One region of the Streptomyces sp. RLA123 genome, then DNA from elsewhere that is predicted to be linked to it. Evidence: predicted binding sites of a transcription regulator. Region 1 holds the regulator's gene; the other holds the start of a gene.
The links. Region 1 encodes HspR, which represses chaperone genes until heat shock. Its sites were predicted from a motif close to TTGAGNNNNNNNNNCTCAA; they were not measured.

Region 1 (8,792 bases):
AGGTGCTGGAACTGCTCGGGCGGGCAGCGGAGCTGCCCGCCGTGCCGGAGGCGGATCCCGCGCTGGAGCGGTACGCCGCGCAGGGCGAGCGGCTGGCCGAGGAGGCACGGGACCGGCTGCCGGCCGCAGAGCTGGAGACGGACGAGCTGATCGCCGCGGTCGAGGAGCACTTCGGGGTGGACGTGGCCATCACCGGGCTTCCCCAGGCTGTGGACGGACTCGCGTGGCAGACCGACACCTTCCGCCTCGTCCTCGTCGCGTCCACCGACCTGTGGACGCGGCAGCGCTTCACCCTGGCCCACGAGCTCTGCCACATCCTCGCCAAGGACGCCCGCAGCGTGGTGGTGGAGTCCCACGTCGCCCCCGGACGGCAGAAGGACCTGGCCGAGGTGCGGGCCAATGTCTTCGCCTCGCATCTGCTGATGCCCGCACGGGAGTTGACCGAGGCCGCCGCCGCGGAGGGGGAGCTGACCGACACGGCCTTCGAGCGGCTGGTCGTCCGCTTCCGGGTGTCGCCGAGCGCGCTCGCCGCGCGGCTGCACCAACTCGGCCTGATCGACGCCCCACGCCGCAAGCACCTGCGCGGCCTGACCACCGAGTCCTGCCATCTGCTGGCGGGCGCCGGCGACGAGTACCAGCGGCAGGCGGCGCGGGCCTCGGCGGAACGCTTCCCGCCGCGCCTGGCCTCGGAGTTGTACAAGGCCTATCTGGCGGGGGAGACGACCCTGCGCCCGCTGGCCGCGCTGCTGGACACGGACGTCGAGCGGCTGCACGATCTGCTGGCCCCCGAACCCGCGCCAGGCGACGGGAACGGCAACGGCACCGCAGGCGGCAACGATCAACAGGACGCGGAAGAAGGGGACCTGGTCTTCCAGCCATGACCGCCTGGTGGTTCCCGGACAACACCGTCCTGTGCAACTTCGCCGCCGTGGACCGGATGCTCCTGCTGGAGAAGGTGCTGGACGGCCGCGGCCGCTGGACCCAGGCCGTCGCCCACGAGGCCGCCCGCTCCGCGCGGTTCCTCCCCCGGCTGACCGGGCTCGCCGAGGCCGGCTGGCTGGGCGAGCCCGTGGAGATCACCGAGAGGGACGAGCTGCGGGAGGTCGACCGGCTGCGCCGCGCGGTCTTCGGCGGCCCGGCGAACGCGCCGACCCGGCATCTCGGGGAGGCCGAGACCTGTGTACTGATCACGCGGCGGCGGGAGTTCCGCGGCTCCGTCTGGATCACCGACGACCGCTCCGCCCGCAACTTCACGCGCCGGCGCGGCATCACCACGAAGGAGACCTTCGACCTGATGCGGGACGCATGCGCCGAGGGGCTCGTGCCCGCGGCGGAGGGCCACCGGCTGCTGCACGCCATGATCGCCTCGGGCCGCCATCTGCACCACGTGTCGCAGGGGCCCGCCGACCTGCTGGCGTAGAGAGCTTCGCCGGGTCTACTCGGGCCGCCTGGCGGGCCGCCACACCACCAGCGCCGACGTCTGCTGAACGTCCTGGTACGGCACCAGGTCCCGCCGGTAGGAGGCGTGGACGGCCGCTTCGCGCTGCTGCATGGCAGCCGCGGCGCCCTCGACCGCGGCGGCCAGCTCGGCCACCCGCGACTGGAGGGCAGCGACCTGGTTCTCCAGTTCGATGATGCGCTTGATGCCCGCGAGGTTGATGCCCTCGTCCTGTGACAGACGCTGGACCTCGCGCAGCAGCTCGATGTCACGGGCCGAGTAGCGGCGGCCCCGGCCGGCCGTGCGGTCGGGCGAGACCAGGCCGAGCCGGTCGTACTGCCGGAGGGTCTGAGGGTGCAGGCCGGAGAGCTGAGCCGCCACCGAGATGACATAGACGGGGGACTCGTCCGTCAGCTCGTACGGGTTGCGGCCCCGTCCGCCCCGCATGCCGCCGCCCATGCTCATCGGTTTCAGACTCCCTTCGCGGCCTGGAACAGCTCTGCCCGCGGATCGGTGTCCGCGGTCGCCTCGCGGTACGCCTCCAGGGCGTCCAGCGCCTTGCCCTCGGTGGCCGCCGGAACAGCGACCTCGACGGTGACCAGCAGATCGCCGTGCGTACCGTCCTTGCGGACGCCGCCCTTGCCACGCGCCCGCAGCGTACGCCCGTTGGGCGTGCCCGGGGGCAACTTCAGGGTGACCGGGGGACCGCCGAGCGTCGGGACCTTGATCTCGCCGCCGAGAGCCGCCTCCGTGAAGGAGACCGGCACCACGACGGTGAGGTTGTCGCCCTTACGGCCGAAGACCGGGTGGGCGTCGACGTGCACGGTGACGTACAGGTCGCCGCCCGGGCCGCCGCGCTCGCCGGGGCCGCCCTTGCCGCGCAGCCGGATGCGCTGCCCGTCGGTGACACCGGCCGGGATGCGCACCTGCATGGTGCGCGCCGAGCGGGCCCGGCCGCTGCCGTTGCAGACCTCGCAGGGGTCCTGCGCGATCAGGCCGCGGCCCTTGCAGTCCACGCAGGGGTCGGTGAGCGAGAAACCGCCACCGCCGCCGCGTGAGACCTGGCCGGTGCCGACGCAGGTCGGGCACACCCGCGGCGTGCCGTTCTTGTCGCCGGTGCCCGAACAGGCCTTGCAGGGGGCCTGGCTGGTCATCTTCAGCGGGACCGTGGCACCGTCCACCGCCTCGGTGAACTTCAGCGTCACCTCGGTCTCGACGTCCTGGCCGCGCCGGGGCTGCGTACGGGTCGTCGTACCGCCCCGGTTGAACAGACCGCCGAACACGTCCCCGAGGCCGCCGCCGAAGCCGCCGCCCTGGGGCGCGCCGGTACCGCCGGCGGCGCCACCGCCGAAGAGATCACCGAGGTCGAAGCCGAACCCGCCCGCGCCGGCCGGGCCGCCGCGGAGGCCGCCGTTGCCGAAGAGGGCGCGACCCTCGTCGTACTCCTTGCGGCGCTTGGGGTCCGAGAGGACGTCATTGGCCTCGGAGATCTCCTTGAAGCGCTCCTCGGCCTTGGCGTCGCCCTTGTTGGCGTCCGGGTGGAACTCGCGGGCGAGCTTCCGGTACGCCTTCTTGATCTCCGCCTCGGTGGCGTCCTTCGGGACGCCGAGGACCTTGTAGAGATCCTTCTCGAACAAATCCCTGCTGATGCTCATCCCCGGCGTCCCTCCTTCCGTGCCTTCTGCGCGCGACTCACGTCAGCCCTGTTCCGGGCCACCGTTCTCCTCGTCCGCCGAGTCAGCGTTGCTCTGCGTGCCCGGCTGGGGCTCGGCGACCGCCACCCGCGCGGGGCGGATGGTGCGCTCTCCGATGCGATACCCGGGCTGCAGGATCTGCACGCAGGTCGTCTGTGCGACGTCCGGCGAGTAGCTGTGCATCAGGGCCTCGTGCACCAGCGGGTCGAAGGGCTCGCCCTCCTTGCCGAACTGCTGGAGGCCCAGCTTGGCGGCCACCGTCTCCAGGGACTCGCCGACCGACTTGAAGCCGCCGACCAGTTCCTTGTGGTCCCGGGCACGGCCGATGTCGTCGAGCACGGGAAGCAGTTCGGTGAGCAGATTGGCGATCGCGACCTCGCGGACGGCGATGCGGTCCCGCTCCACCCGGCGGCGGTAGTTCTGGTACTCCGCCTGGAGCCGCTGCAGGTCCGCCGTGCGCTCACCGAGCGCCGTACGCACCTGGTCCAGCTGCGCCTGCAGAGCGACCGTGGCGTTCGCGTCCCCGGCCGGGGCCGCCGGGGCCGCCTGCTCGGCGGACCCGGCACCCGGTGCCGTGTCACCCGCGGAGTCCGCGGACGACGCGGCACCAGCCTCGGCAGAGGGGACGTCAGGCTCCTGCTCGAAGCCCGGGGTCTCCTCCGTCACGCGGCACCGTCCTTCTTGTCCTCGTCGACGATCTCGGCGTCGACGACGTCGTCGTCGGCCTGGGCACCGCCCGCGGCACCGGCGGCACCGGCCGCGCCACCCTCGGCCTGGGCGTTGGCGTAGAGCGCCTGGCCCAGCTTCTGGGAAGTGGCGGCGACCTTCTCGGTGGCCTCGCGGATGGCGGCGGAGTCCTCGCCCTTCAGCTTCTCCTTCAGGTCCTCGACGGCCGCCTCGACCTCGGTCTTGACGTCACCGGGGACCTTGTCCTCGTTGTCCTTGAGGAACTTCTCCGTCTGGTAGACCAGCTGCTCGGCCTGGTTGCGGGTCTCGGCGGACTCACGGCGCTTGTGGTCCTCCTCCGCGTACTGCTCGGCCTCGCGCATCATGCGGTCGATGTCGTCCTTCGGCAGCGCGGAGCCACCGGTGACGGTCATGCGCTGCTCCTTGCCGGTACCGAGGTCCTTGGCGGAGACGTGCATGATGCCGTTGGCGTCGATGTCGAAGGCGACCTCGATCTGCGGGATGCCGCGCGGGGCCGGCGGCAGGCCCGTGAGCTCGAACATGCCGAGCTTCTTGTTGTACGCCGCGATCTCGCGCTCGCCCTGGTAGACCTGGATCTGGACCGACGGCTGGTTGTCCTCGGCCGTGGTGAAGATCTCCGAACGCTTCGTCGGGATCGTGGTGTTGCGCTCGATCAGCTTGGTCATGATGCCGCCCTTGGTCTCGATACCGAGGGACAGCGGGGTGACGTCGAGCAGCAGGACGTCCTTGACCTCGCCCTTGAGCACACCGGCCTGGAGCGCGGCACCGATGGCCACGACCTCGTCCGGGTTCACGCCCTTGTTGGCGTCCTGACCGCCGGTCAGCTCCTTGACGAGCTCGGCGACGGCGGGCATGCGGGTGGAGCCACCGACGAGAACGACGTGGTCGATCTCGGAGAGCTGGATGCCCGCGTCCTTGATGACGTTGTGGAACGGGATCTTGCAGCGCTCCAGCAGGTCCGCGGACAGCTGCTGGAACTGGGCGCGGGTGAGGCGCTCGTCCAGGTGCAGCGGGCCCTCGGCGGACGCCGTGATGTAGGGCAGGTTGATCGAGGTCTCGGTGGACGAGGACAGCTCGATCTTCGCCTTCTCGGCGGCCTCGCGCAGACGCTGCAGCGCCATCTTGTCCTTGGACAGGTCCACGCCGTGACCCGAGGCGAACTGCTTCACCAGGAAGTCGACGATGCGCTGGTCCCAGTCGTCACCACCGAGGTGGTTGTCGCCGTTGGTGGCCTTCACCTCGACGACGCCGTCGCCGATCTCCAGCAGCGAGACGTCGAAGGTGCCGCCACCGAGGTCGAAGACGAGGATGGTCTGGTCGTCCTTGTCCAGGCCGTACGCCAGGGCGGCGGCCGTGGGCTCGTTGACGATACGCAGGACGTTGAGGCCCGCGATCTCGCCGGCCTCCTTGGTGGCCTGGCGCTCGGAGTCGTTGAAGTACGCCGGGACGGTGATGACCGCGTCGGTCACCTTCTCGCCCAGGTATGCCTCGGCGTCACGCTTCAGCTTCTGCAGGATGAAGGCGCTCATCTGCTGCGGGTTGAAGTCCTTGCCGTCCAGGTTGATCCGCCAGTCGGTGCCCATGTGGCGCTTGACCGACCGGACGGTCCTGTCGACGTTGGTGACGGCCTGCCGCTTGGCGACCTCGCCGACGAGAACCTCACCGTTCTTCGCGAAGGCGACGACGGACGGCGTGGTCCTGGCACCCTCGGCGTTGGTGATGACGGTGGGCTCGCCGCCTTCGAGAACGCTGACGACGGAGTTAGTCGTGCCCAGGTCGATGCCGACCGCACGTGCCATGGTGAAACCCTCCAACTGCCTACATGAGTGGAACTGACTCAAGGATGCCGGACGGTTCTCTCGCTGTCAACAGACCTGAGTCACGTCCGCTCAACTTTAGCGCCGACCCTGCGCGCATGGCCGCCCGCGGAGCGCGACGGCGGCCCGTCCCGCCCCGGTCCGGCGCCGGCCGCCGACCGGGCAAGGCCGCCCTCAGCGACACAGATCACCGGCGGCGCGGCTGCGCACGCGCGCCGATACTGGGTACCCTCAGGAGAACCACATAAGTTACTGCTTAGTAGCCAGCCGGGCAGTCGGCCCGCGCCTCCGCTCTCGCAGGCCCGAGGAGCCCTGAAATGCAACTCGCCGCGATCATCGTGTCGCTGGTACTCGCCGTGGTCGGCGTGGCGCTGTTCAGCCGAGCCATCGCCCAGATCTACCGGTTCGTACGACTCGGCCAGAACGTACCCGCGGGCACGCGCACCGACGACTGGCGCGCGCGCACCCTCACGGTGGTCCGGGAGTTCCTGGGGCACACCCGGATGAACCGCTGGGGCGTGGTCGGCGTCGCGCACTGGTTCGTCGCCGTCGGCTTCTTCTCCCTCGTCCTCACCCTGGTGAACGCCTTCGGGCAGCTCTTCCAGGCCGACTGGGCGCTGCCGGTCATCGGCCACTGGCTGCCGTACGAGGTGTTCGTCGAATTCATCGGCCTGATGACGACGCTCGGCATCCTCACGCTGATCGTCATCCGCCAGCTGTCGCTGCCGAGCCGGGCCGGGCGCAAGTCCCGCTTCTCCGGCTCCAACCTCGGCCAGGCGTACTTCGTCGAGGCCGTCATCCTCATCATCGGCCTCGCGATCATGACGCTGCGCGGCCTGGAGGGCGCCCTGGCGGGCGTGCACGGCTACGAGGCCGCCTACTTCGCCTCGTACCCGCTGGTCGCGGCCTTCAAGGGGCTGAGCGTCACGACGCTGCAGAACCTGGTCTACCTGACCGCGATGATCAAGATCGGCACCTCGTTCATCTGGATGATCACGGTCGCCCTCAAGACCGACATGGGCGTCGCCTGGCACCGTTTCCTGGCCTTCCCGAACATCTGGTTCAAGCGCAACGCCGACGGCGGTGTCGCGCTCGGCGCCCTGCTGCCGATGACCTCCGGCGGCAAGCCGATCGACTTCGAGGACCCGGGCGAGGACGACGTCTTCGGCGTCAGCCAGGTGGAGCAGTTCGCCTGGAAGGGCATCCTCGACTTCTCGACCTGCACCGAGTGCGGCCGCTGCCAGTCGCAGTGCCCCGCCTGGAACACCGGCAAGCCGCTCTCCCCCAAGCTGCTGATCATGTCGCTGCGCGACCACGCGCACGCCAAGGCGCCCTACCTGCTCGCCGGCGGCGGCAAGACCATGGAGGGCGAGGAGAAGGCGTCCGAGGAGCAGCTCGCGGCTGTCCCTCCCGCGGCCCTCGCCGAGGCCGAGCGCCCGCTGATCGGCACCGCCGAGGAGAACGGCGTCATCGACCCCGACGTCCTGTGGTCCTGCACCACCTGCGGCGCGTGCGTCGAGCAGTGCCCCGTGGACATCGAGCACATCGACCACATCGTCGACATGCGCCGCTACCAGGTCATGATCGAGTCCGCGTTCCCGTCCGAGGCGGGCACGATGCTCAAGAACCTGGAGAAGAAGGGCAACCCCTGGGGCCTGCCCAAGAAGCAGCGCCTGGCGTGGGTCAAGGAGGTCGACTTCGAGGTCCCCGTCGTGGGCGAGGACATCGAGGACCTCACGGAGGTGGAGTACCTCTACTGGGTCGGCTGCGCCGGCTCCCTGGAGGACCGGGCCAAGAAGACCACCAAGGCCTTCGCCGAGCTGCTCAACATCGCGGGCGTGAAGTTCGCGATCATGGGCGGCGAGGAGAACTGCACCGGTGACTCCGCCCGCCGCCTGGGCAACGAGTTCCTCTTCCAGCAGCTCGGCGCCGAGAACGTCGCGATGCTGAACATGGCCTTCGGCGAGGACGACGAGGACGCGAGCACCAAGCTCCCCGCCTCGAAGAAGAAGATCGTCGCCACCTGCCCGCACTGCTTCAACACCCTGGCGAACGAGTACCCGCAGCTCGGCGGCGAGTACGAGGTCATCCACCACACCCAGCTGCTCCAGCACCTGGTCGACGAGGGCAGGCTCGTCCCCGTCACCCCGGTCGAGGGCGTCATCACCTACCACGACCCCTGCTACCTGGGCCGCCACAACAAGGTCTACACACCGCCGCGCGAGATCATCGCCAAGGTGCCGGGGCTGCGGAACGAGGAGATGCACCGCCACAAGGAGCGCGGCTTCTGCTGCGGCGCCGGCGGCGCCCGCATGTGGATGGAGGAGCGGATCGGCAAGCGCATCAACAACGAGCGCGTCGACGAGGCCCTGTCCCTCAACCCGGACATCGTCTCCACCGCCTGCCCGTTCTGCCTGGTGATGCTCTCGGACTCCGTCAACGGCCGGAAGAACGAGGGCAAGGCCAAGGAGACGCTGCAGGTCGTCGACGTCGCCCAGCTGCTGCTGGACTCCGTCAGGACCCCGCTCGACCCGGACGGCGCGCAGGAGACGGCCGTGGAACCGGAGCCCGAGCCCGCGAAGTAGGCGGGCCCGTCCCTCACATCGCAACGCCGGTGGGCGCGTACGGAAGTCCGTACGCGCCCACCGGCGTTGTGCGGGGCGGCCTGGTACGGGGCCGTCAGCCGCCGATCCCGGCCTGCCGCAGCAGCAGCGCGAAGGACGCCGGGTCGAACAGCTTCTGGAGGTCGGCCTGGGACACCGCCTCGCCGTCGATCGTGACGTACGGGGTGCCCGTGGCACCGCTCTTGACGAACGCGTCCTCGGAGGCGGTGACGAAGTCCCGGTAGGACCCCTTGCCCACGGCCTGGTCGAAGGCGGCGCCGCGCAGCCCGTCGACACCCTCCGCGAGCTTCAGCAAGTACGCGTCGGTGAAGCCGTCCTCGGTCTCGCTGGGCTGGTGGGCGTAGAGCGTCTCGTGGTACGTCGTGAAGGCGCCCCTGCCGGCCTCGACGGAGGCACGCAGGGCGTTCCCGGCCCTCAGGGAGCCCTCGCCGCCCAGCTTCTCGTCGAGGAACGAGGCCAGCGTGTACTGGATCCGGATCCGGCCGTCCGCCGCCAGCGCCGCCAACTGCGG
Region 2 (8,792 bases), 1.4 Mb from region 1:
AGCTTGCCCACGCGGGCGCGGCGGACGATGTCCTCGTAGGCCTGCCAGAACTCGAAGAAGTTCAGGGTCTCGGCCTGCTTGATCGCCGCGACGACGAGCTGGCGGTCGCCGTTGGGCTTGACCAGGTCGATGGCCAGGCCCAGGTTGACGTGCTCGGGCTTGACCAGCGTCGGCTTGCCGTCCTTCTCGGCGAACGACCAGTTCATCGCGGGCATGATCTTCAGCGCCTGCACCATGGCGTAGCCGATGATGTGCGTGAAGGAGACCTTGCCGCCGCGGGCGCGCTTGAGGTGGTTGTTGATGACGATGCGGTTGTCGAACAGCAGCTTCACCGGGATGGCGCGCACGGACGTGGCCGTGGGCACCTCCAGCGAGGCGTGCATGTTCTTCGCCACGGCCGCGGACGGACCGCGCAGCGTCACGAACTCGGGACCCGCGGCGCCCTCGGCGGCCGCGGCCTTGGGGGCCGGGGTCGGCTGCTGCGCCGGGGTGGGCTTCGCGGCGGCGGGCTTCACCGGGGCGGGAGCCGCGGCGGCGGCCGGAGCCGGTGCGGGCGGGGCCGGTGCGGGCGGGGCAGGGGCGGCCGCGGCCGGCTTCACCGGCGCGGGAGCCGGAGCCGCGGGAGCCGCGGGAGCCGGAGCCGCGGGAGCCGCGGGAGCCGGGGCCGCGGGAGCCGGAGCTGCCGGAGCCGGAGCTGCCGGGGCGGGCGCGGCGGCACCGGCACCGTTGGTGGCCGGTGGAGCGGCCGGAGCTGCTGCGGGGGGCGTCTGAGGACGGCCCGTGGCGACCGCGGAACCCGTATCCGCTCCCGGCTTGTAGTCGGCGAAGAAGTCCCACCAGGCTCGGTCCACCGAGTTCGGGTCCTGGAGGTACTGCTGGTAGATCTCATCGACAAGCCACTCGTTCGGCCCGAATCCGGCGGCAGGGTCCTGGCCCTGCCCGTCGGTTTCGGACCTGGGGGTACCGCCCGGCCGGAGGCTGGGGGAACTCGAGCTATTGGGGGACTGTGGCGACACGGCGGTAACCGCCCTCTTCCGCTTCACAAGGTGATGGACAGCGGGAATAAAGGCTACGCCTATTGGACCGGTTCATGCAGGCCCGGGGGCCAGTCGTCGCCTAAGTCACATCGAAAGGGCGGTTTCGGCGCGGAGTTTGGCGGGAAAGAGGTCCCGAATCGACAGCCTCTGGCCGGGCGCAGCGAGCGGCCCGGCCGGACCGCGCACGTCAGACCGCACGTCAGACCGGTACCGGGGCGGAACCCGGGAGCGTGACCCGTATCCGGCAGCCGCGCGGGGACTCGGCCACCTTGATGTCGCCGCCGTGCAGGTCCACCGCCCAGCGGGCGATGGCCAGCCCCAGTCCCGTACCGCCGTCGCCGGGGCCCGCGGTGCCGCGGTTGAAGCGCTCGAAGACCCGGGTGCGCTCCGCCTCGGGAATGCCGGGGCCCTCGTCCAGCACCTCCAGGTCCAGGCTGCCGGGGCCGGAGCCGCGCCGGGCGCGGATGGTGACCCGGCCGCTGGGCGGGCTGTGCTTGACGGCGTTGTCGACCAGGTTGGCGACCACCTGGTGCAGCCGCTCCGCGTCCGCGTACGCGGTGAGCTCCGGCGGCGAGACGTCCAGGTGCAGATGGACGTCCTTGCGCGCCCGGGCGCCCGGCCCGCCGTCCTGGAGCCCCAGGCTCGCGGTCTTGATCACGGCCGACAGGTACGGCCACACCTCGAAGCGCTTGGCGTCCAGCGGCACGATGCCGCTGTCCAGGCGGGACAGGTCCAGTAGGTGGGCGACGAGCAGGCTCAGCCGCTCGGCCTGCTGCAGCGCGGTGCGCATGGTCTCCGGATCGGCCTCGGAGACACCGTCGACGACGTTCTCCAGGACCGCCCGCAGTGCCGCGATCGGTGTGCGCAGCTCATGTGAGACATTCGCCACCAGCTCCTTGCGGTGCCGGTCGACGGCCTCCAAGTCGGCGGCCATGCGGTTGAAGGCGTCGGCCAGCTCGCCGGCCTCGTCGCGGCGGGAGGCGGTGACCCGGCGGCTGTAGTCGCCGCGTGCCATGCCGATGGCGACCGAGGTCATCTCCCGCAGCGGCGCGGTCAGCCCGTGGGCGACCAGCTGGGAGATGAGCAGAGAGGCGATGATCGAGAAGATCGTGATGATCCTGATCTCGGTCGCCGAGTGCATCGCCACATAGATGAGGAATGTGGTGATCGCCACGGAGGCGATCACCAGGAACTGCAGCGCCGCCTTGATGGACCGGAACGGGTCCCACGGCCGCAGCGCGGTCCACACACGGTCCCGCAGGCTCGGCGGGGGTGGCGCGCTGTAGGGGCTCACGGCGTGGGCGTCTCGAGGGCGTAGCCGACGCCGTGCACGGTACGGATGCGCTCCGCGCCGATCTTCCGCCGCAGGGCCTTGACGTGGCTGTCGACGGTCCGGGTGCCCGAGGCGTCCGCCCAGTCCCAGACCTCCGCGAGCAGCTGCTCGCGGGAGAGCACGGCGCGCGGCTGCTGCGCCAGGCACACCAGCAGGTCGAACTCGGTGGGCGTCAGGTGCACGTCCGCGCCGCGGACCCGGACCCGCCGCTGGGCGTTGTCGATCTCCAGGTCGCCGAGCTGCATGTTGGCGCCGCGCGGGTCGCGGGCGGCGATGGTGGCCCGCTCCACGCGGCGCAGCAGGACGTGCACGCGGGCGACGAGCTCGCGCAGCGAGAACGGCTTGGTCATGTAGTCGTCGGCGCCCACGCCGAGGCCGACCAGCATGTCGGTCTCGTCGTCGCGCGCGGTGAGCATCAGCACCGGTACGGGCCGTGCGGCCTGCACGCGGCGGCAGACCTCCAGGCCGTCGTAGCCGGGCAGCATGACGTCGAGCACCAGCAGATCGGGCTGCCAGGCGGCGGCGGCCTCCACCGCGGCCGGCCCGTCGCCGGCGGTGCGGACCTGGAAGCCCTCGGCCCGCAGGCGTACGGCGATGGCGTCGGCGATCGTCGCGTCGTCCTCGACCACCAGAACCCGGCGCTGTGCGCCGGGGGTGGCCGCGACCGCTGCGGCGTCGCCCGGAGTCGGCTGAGTGGTGTCCATGTGCGGTCCCCCATGGTCGTTTGCGTTGCGCAGCAGCGTACGGGGCACGACGGTATCGCGGCTATGCGGGTGCGGTTGCCAGGTGCACGACATCTGGAACGCCCCGGTTCGCGGGGGTCTCCACCGTCTGGACCTGCGTGAACCCCGCAGTCCGCAGTGCGTCCTCGAACGCGGCGGACGGCTTGGCCGACCATACTGTCAGTGCGCCGCCGGGTGTGAGCCGCGCCCGGCAGGCCGCCAGGCCCTCAGGGCCGTTCAGCCCGCGGTTGTCCTCGGTGACCGTCCAGTCGGGTCCGTTGTCGATGCCCAGGCACAGGGCGTCGTGGGTCGCGTCCGACTCCCGCAGATACGCCACCAGGTCGCCCTCCAGCACCGCCACCCGCGGACCGTCCAGCGCGTGCTCGGAGAACGGTGCCAGGGGCCCGGCGAGGTGCCACTCGACGACCGCGCGCTCGCGCTCGGCCACCGTGATCCGCGCCCAGCGCGGCTCCCGCGCCGCGCTGGGCAAGGGAGAAGCCCACACCCAGACCCCCGATCAGCACCGACAGGTCCGCCCGGTCCGCGGGCAGGGCCGCCGGGGCCGCGTCGACCAGCAGCCGCTCGGAGCGGCCGTCGGAGGTGTCCATCAGGAAGGTGCCGGGTCGTCCCTCTTCGCTCGCGTGCATGAGCGCAGCGTCATCAGCGGCCGGTCAACGGCCGATCGCTCAGAGCGAACACGGCTCGGGGAACACCTGGGGCATCAGAAGCATTGAGCCGGTGTAGCTCAACTTGATTGCTTAGGGAGAGATAATGGCTCAATCGTCTTCGTCGGCGTTCGCGCCGCTCACCCTGCCCGTGCTGCCGCTCGACGACGCGGTGGTCCTGCCGGGCATGGTGGTGCCCGTGGACCTCACCGACGCCGAGGCGCGCGCCGCGGTCGAGGCGGCCCAGGCCGCACAGCGGTCCGGTCTGCCCGGTGTCGGCAACAAGCCGCGGGTCCTGCTCGTTCCCCGGGTGGACGGCGACTACGCGGGAGTGGGCACGCTGGGCACCGTCGAGCAGGTGGGACGGCTGTCGGACGGCGATCCCGGGGCCGTGATCCGCGGCGTCAGCCGTGTGCGCATCGGCGCCGGCACGACCGGACCCGGCGCCGCCCTGTGGGTGGAGGGGACCGAGCTCGCCGAGCCCGTGCCCGCCGAGGCGCCCGGCACCGTCGCGGAGCTCGTCAAGGAGTACAAGGCACTGGCCACCAGCTGGCTGCGCAAGCGCGGTGCCTGGCAGATCGTGGACCGCGTCCAGCAGATCGACGACGTCTCGCAGCTGGCCGACAACGCCGGCTACTCCGGCTTCCTCACCACCAAGCAGCGCGTCGAGCTGCTGGAGACCGTGGACCCGGTCGCCCGGCTGAAGCTGGCCACGCAGTGGCTGCGCGACCACCTTGCCGAGCAGGACGTCGCGGAGACCATCCGCAAGGACGTCCAGGAGGGCATGGAGAAGCAGCAGCGCGAGTTCCTGCTGCGGCAGCAGCTCCAGGCCGTCCGCAAGGAACTGGCCGAGCTGAACGGCGACCCCGAGGACGAGGCGGACGACTACCGTTCCCGCGTCGAGGCCGCCGACCTGCCCGAGAAGGTGCGCGAGGCCGCCATGAAGGAGGTCGAGAAGCTGGAGCGGTCCAGCGACGCGTCCCCCGAGGGCAGCTGGATCCGCACCTGGCTCGACACCGTCCTGGAGCTGCCGTGGAACACCACGACCCAGGACGCCTACGACATCCCCGGCGCGCGGGCGGTGCTGGACGCCGACCACGCGGGCCTGGAGGACGTGAAGGAGCGCATCACCGAGTACCTGGCCGTGCGCAAGCGGCGCACCGACCGGGGTCTCGGGGTCGTCGGCGGCCGTCGCGGAGGTGCGGTGCTGGCCCTGGTGGGCCCGCCCGGCGTCGGCAAGACCTCGCTCGGCGAGTCCGTGGCCCGCGCCATGGGACGGAAGTTCGTGCGCGTCGCGCTCGGCGGCGTCCGCGACGAGGCGGAGATCCGCGGCCACCGGCGCACCTACGTAGGCGCGCTGCCCGGCCGGCTCGTCCGAGCCATCAAGGAGGCCGGGTCGATGAACCCGGTGGTCCTGCTGGACGAGATCGACAAGGTGGGCTCCGACTACCGCGGCGACCCGGCCGCGGCCCTGCTGGAGGTCCTGGACCCGGCCCAGAACCACACCTTCCGGGACCACTACCTGGAGGTCGAACTGGACCTGAGCGACGTGGTGTTCCTCGCCACCGCCAACGTCCTGGAGGCCATCCCGGAGCCGCTGCTGGACCGTATGGAACTGGTGCGGCTGGACGGCTACACCGAGGACGAGAAGGTCGTCATCGCCCGTGACCACCTGCTGCCGCGCCAGCGAGAGCTGGCCGGGCTCGGCGAGGACGAGGTCGCCGTCGACGACGCGGCGCTGCGCAGGCTGGCCGGGGAGTACACCCGCGAGGCCGGCGTGCGCACCCTGGAGCGGTCGATCGCCCGCATCCTGCGGAAGGTCGCGGCCGAGCACGAGCTCGGCGAGCGCGAGCTGCCGTTCACCGTGACCCCGGAAGACCTGCGGGACCTCATCGGGCGGCCGCACCATGTGCCGGAGTCGGCGCAGGACCCGCAGGAGCGGCGCACGGCGGTGCCGGGCGTGTCCACGGGCCTGGCGGTGACCGGCGCGGGCGGTGACGTCCTCTACATCGAGGCGTCGCTGGCCGACCCGGAGACCGGCGGCAGCGGACTGCAGCTCACCGGCCAGCTGGGCGAGGTGATGAAGGAGTCCGCGCAGATCGCGCTCTCCTTCCTGCGTTCGCACGGCGCCGAACTGGAGCTGCCGGTCGGCGACCTGAAGGAGCGCGGCGTCCACATCCACGTCCCCGCGGGCGCGGTTCCCAAGGACGGTCCGAGCGCGGGCGTCACCATGACCACCGCGCTGGCCTCGCTCCTGTCGGGGCGCCGGGTCCGCACCGACGTGGCGATGACCGGCGAGGTGTCGCTGACCGGGCGCGTACTGCCCATCGGCGGTGTCAAGCAGAAGCTGCTGGCCGCGCACCGGGCCGGGATCACCACCGTCGTGATCCCCAAGCGGAACGAGGCGGACCTGGACGACGTCCCCGCCGAGGTCCTGGAGAAGCTGGAGGTCCACGCGGTCTCGGACGTCCGGCACGTGCTCAAGCTCGCCCTGGAGCCCGCCGTCACCGGCGCGGACTCCGGCCTGGAGGCCTCAGTCGCGGCGTGAGTCAGGCCCCGGCCGGGTGAAAGACAGAGAGCGGCCCCTCCCATGTGCCCGAGGAGGGGCCGCTCCCGCGTGCGCGGGGCCGGGGCGCCCGGCGGACGAGTGACACCGGCAACGGATGTGCCCCTGGTCACGTCGTTGATCCACGTCTGCGAAATACTGGGGGCGCTGCACACACGGCGGCACCTGAACAGAAGTTTCCGTCCTGAAAGCGGGTGACCGCGTGGCCGACACGGCCGGGCCCCACGGAGGTGCCGACCCAGTGATGGAGGCGCTCGAGCGCGAACTGACCCTGCTGCTCCGGCGGGCCAGGGCCTCGCAGGGCGAGATGGCCCGCGAGGTCCACCCCGAACTCGAACCCGCCGCGTACGGGCTGCTGGCGCGGCTCGCCGAGACCGGCCCGCAGCGGGCGACCGTCCTGGCCGGGTACTTCGGGGTCGGCAAGGCGACGATGAGCCGCCAGCTGCGCGCCCTGGAGGAACTCGGGCTGATCCTCCGCGAACCGGACCCGGCGGACGGCCGGGCCTTCCTCGTCCATCTGACCGAGGAGGGCGACGCCCGCTTCGCCCGCGTACGGCTCGCGCGGCGGGCCCGCTACGTCAGCCGGCTGCGCGGCTGGGACCGCGGCGAACTGTCCGAACTGGCCCGGCTGCTCGGCCAGCTCAACGACTCGCAGGAAGGCTCCTGAGCGCTCCGCGGGGCGCCCGGTGTGTCCGGTGCGGTCAGCCGGTGGCCGGTCGCGCGGTTCCCCACGCCTCTGCGTGGCCCCTCGGGGCGGGGCGTGAGCGCTGCGCCCCGCCTCGTGCGGTGGGTGCGCCGCCGTTCCGACGCCTCATGCCGAGAGCTCGACGTACACCGCGGTCGCGTCGTCGCTCGGCTTGCCGCGCGGGAAGTGCGTGCCGTCCGGGTCGGCCGACTCCGCCGTGCGGACCCGGCGGATGAGTTCGCCGGGTCCGGCCTTGCGCAGCAGGGCGACCAGCCCGACCCGGTCGGTCTCGCCGAAGACGTCGGCGAGGCGGGTCGCTCCGTCGGTGAGGGCGGCGATCGCGCGCACCGACGACCGCGGCCGCACACCCGTGACGGCGCGGGCCGCCACCCCTGGGTCCGCGGCGGCCGTGAAGAAGCCGCCCTCGGCATTGCGGAGGGACTCGACGGCCTCGACGTAGACCGCCGCGGCCCGCGCGCGCTCCGCGCTGCCGCGTGACAGCGCCCGCACGGCGGCGCGCCGGGCGGGCACCGGATCGGGCAGCCGGTCCAGGCGGTCGTCGAGGACGGCGTCCACCGCGCCGGCCGCGTCCTCGATGAGCAACTCCGAGTCGGATAGGACCAGATGCTCCACGCTGTCCGCATTCCACCGGACCGCCACAACCGTGGACTGGGGGGTGCGAGGGTGATAAAGGTCACAGGTGGCGCGGTGCGTGTCGGCGGTCCGTGCGATGGCCTGCGCGAGACACTCCGCCAGGGGCGGCGCCGAGGGCGAAACGGACAGTTCGATCATGGAACCGCCCAGCTCGGAGACGTACCAGGGCACCGAGTGGCGACATCCGGTGGGGCCGTCGGGCGGGGTGACACCGTCCAGCAGGACCAGTGAACCGCCGCCACCTGATGCGGGCATGGCGATCGCCGCGAAGTCCTCGTTCGGGCGATCGGGGGTGCCGGGCTCGGTGGCCGTCTCGACGCGCATGCGTTCAGTGTGCGGCACCCGTTCGCGCGGCCTGTTCGAACCCCGGCGGGGGTCCGCCACGGGACCCGGGCCGTGAAGGCGCGCATCCTGCCAGGCCCGCGGGGAGGACGCCAGTTCCCCGCCGCCGCCGCCGGTGAAGGTGCGAGCGGCGATCCCGCGGGGGAGTTGAACGTCAACTTGTCCTTGCGATTCACTCGTTCGGGTGTCGAGGTGAGGGACGCACATCTGCATTCCGGGTCGACCTGAGATGGTCGGGACGATGCCGGGAAGAGGCCAGACGTTGCCGTGCTCGGCGCTCGGCCGATGTGTCGTCATCTCGGGACAACTGGACCAGGCAGACGGGATAGCGAGCACCGGTGCGAACACGACGTAACCCGCGGACCAAGCGCGTGCGGCAGAGACTGCTCGGTGCTCTGCTGATCTGCGCCGTCACCGTTCTGGCCGGCTCCGCGCCGGGGGTGGCAACCGCTGTACGGGACCTCGCGGAGTCCCAGCGACTGCTCGGCATGGCCCGGCTTCAGGCGCAGGCGGTCTCCCTCGGCCACGTGCTGGCCGACGAGCGCGACGACACGGCGGTGCTCGTCGCCACCGGCCGGTCCACCGCGGGCGGCACGGATGTCTCGGGCACCGAGCGGGAGCGCGTCGACCGGCAGGTCGCGGAGCTGCTCGCGGCCGCCGCGGACGCCGACACCACCGACGCCCCGGCCTTCGCCGCAGCGCTCACCGAGGCGGACCACCGGCTCGGCGAACTGCCCGCGATCCGGCGGAAGGCGCTCTCCGGGGACGGCGGTGCCGTCGCCGCGGTC

Region 2: lon (endopeptidase La) is a predicted target of HspR. The motif match lies at 3,823-3,841, and genes of this name have one in related genera.

Annotation. Positions count from the first base shown of each region.
Region 1 is NZ_JBWDOR010000003.1:4,314,648-4,323,439, reverse strand. It holds gene RV983_RS19675 (ImmA/IrrE family metallo-endopeptidase) at 1-881, shown strand, start outside; gene RV983_RS19670 (PIN domain-containing protein) at 878-1,420, shown strand; gene RV983_RS19665 (heat shock protein transcriptional repressor HspR) at 1,436-1,903, opposite strand; gene dnaJ (molecular chaperone DnaJ) at 1,909-3,093, opposite strand; gene grpE (nucleotide exchange factor GrpE) at 3,136-3,798, opposite strand; gene dnaK (molecular chaperone DnaK) at 3,795-5,639, opposite strand; gene RV983_RS19645 ((Fe-S)-binding protein) at 5,975-8,242, shown strand; gene RV983_RS19640 (DsbA family protein) at 8,337-8,792, opposite strand, start outside.
Region 2 is NZ_JBWDOR010000003.1:2,915,793-2,924,584, reverse strand. It holds gene RV983_RS13030 (multifunctional oxoglutarate decarboxylase/oxoglutarate dehydrogenase thiamine pyrophosphate-binding subunit/dihydrolipoyllysine-residue succinyltransferase subunit) at 1-1,016, opposite strand, end outside; gene RV983_RS13025 (HAMP domain-containing sensor histidine kinase) at 1,237-2,331, opposite strand; gene RV983_RS13020 (response regulator transcription factor) at 2,328-3,074, opposite strand; partial or broken gene RV983_RS13015 (polyamine aminopropyltransferase) at 3,136-3,739, opposite strand; gene lon (endopeptidase La) at 3,864-6,305, shown strand; gene RV983_RS13005 (MarR family winged helix-turn-helix transcriptional regulator) at 6,568-6,990, shown strand; gene RV983_RS13000 (hypothetical protein) at 7,135-7,986, opposite strand; gene RV983_RS12995 (sensor histidine kinase) at 8,343-8,792, shown strand, end outside.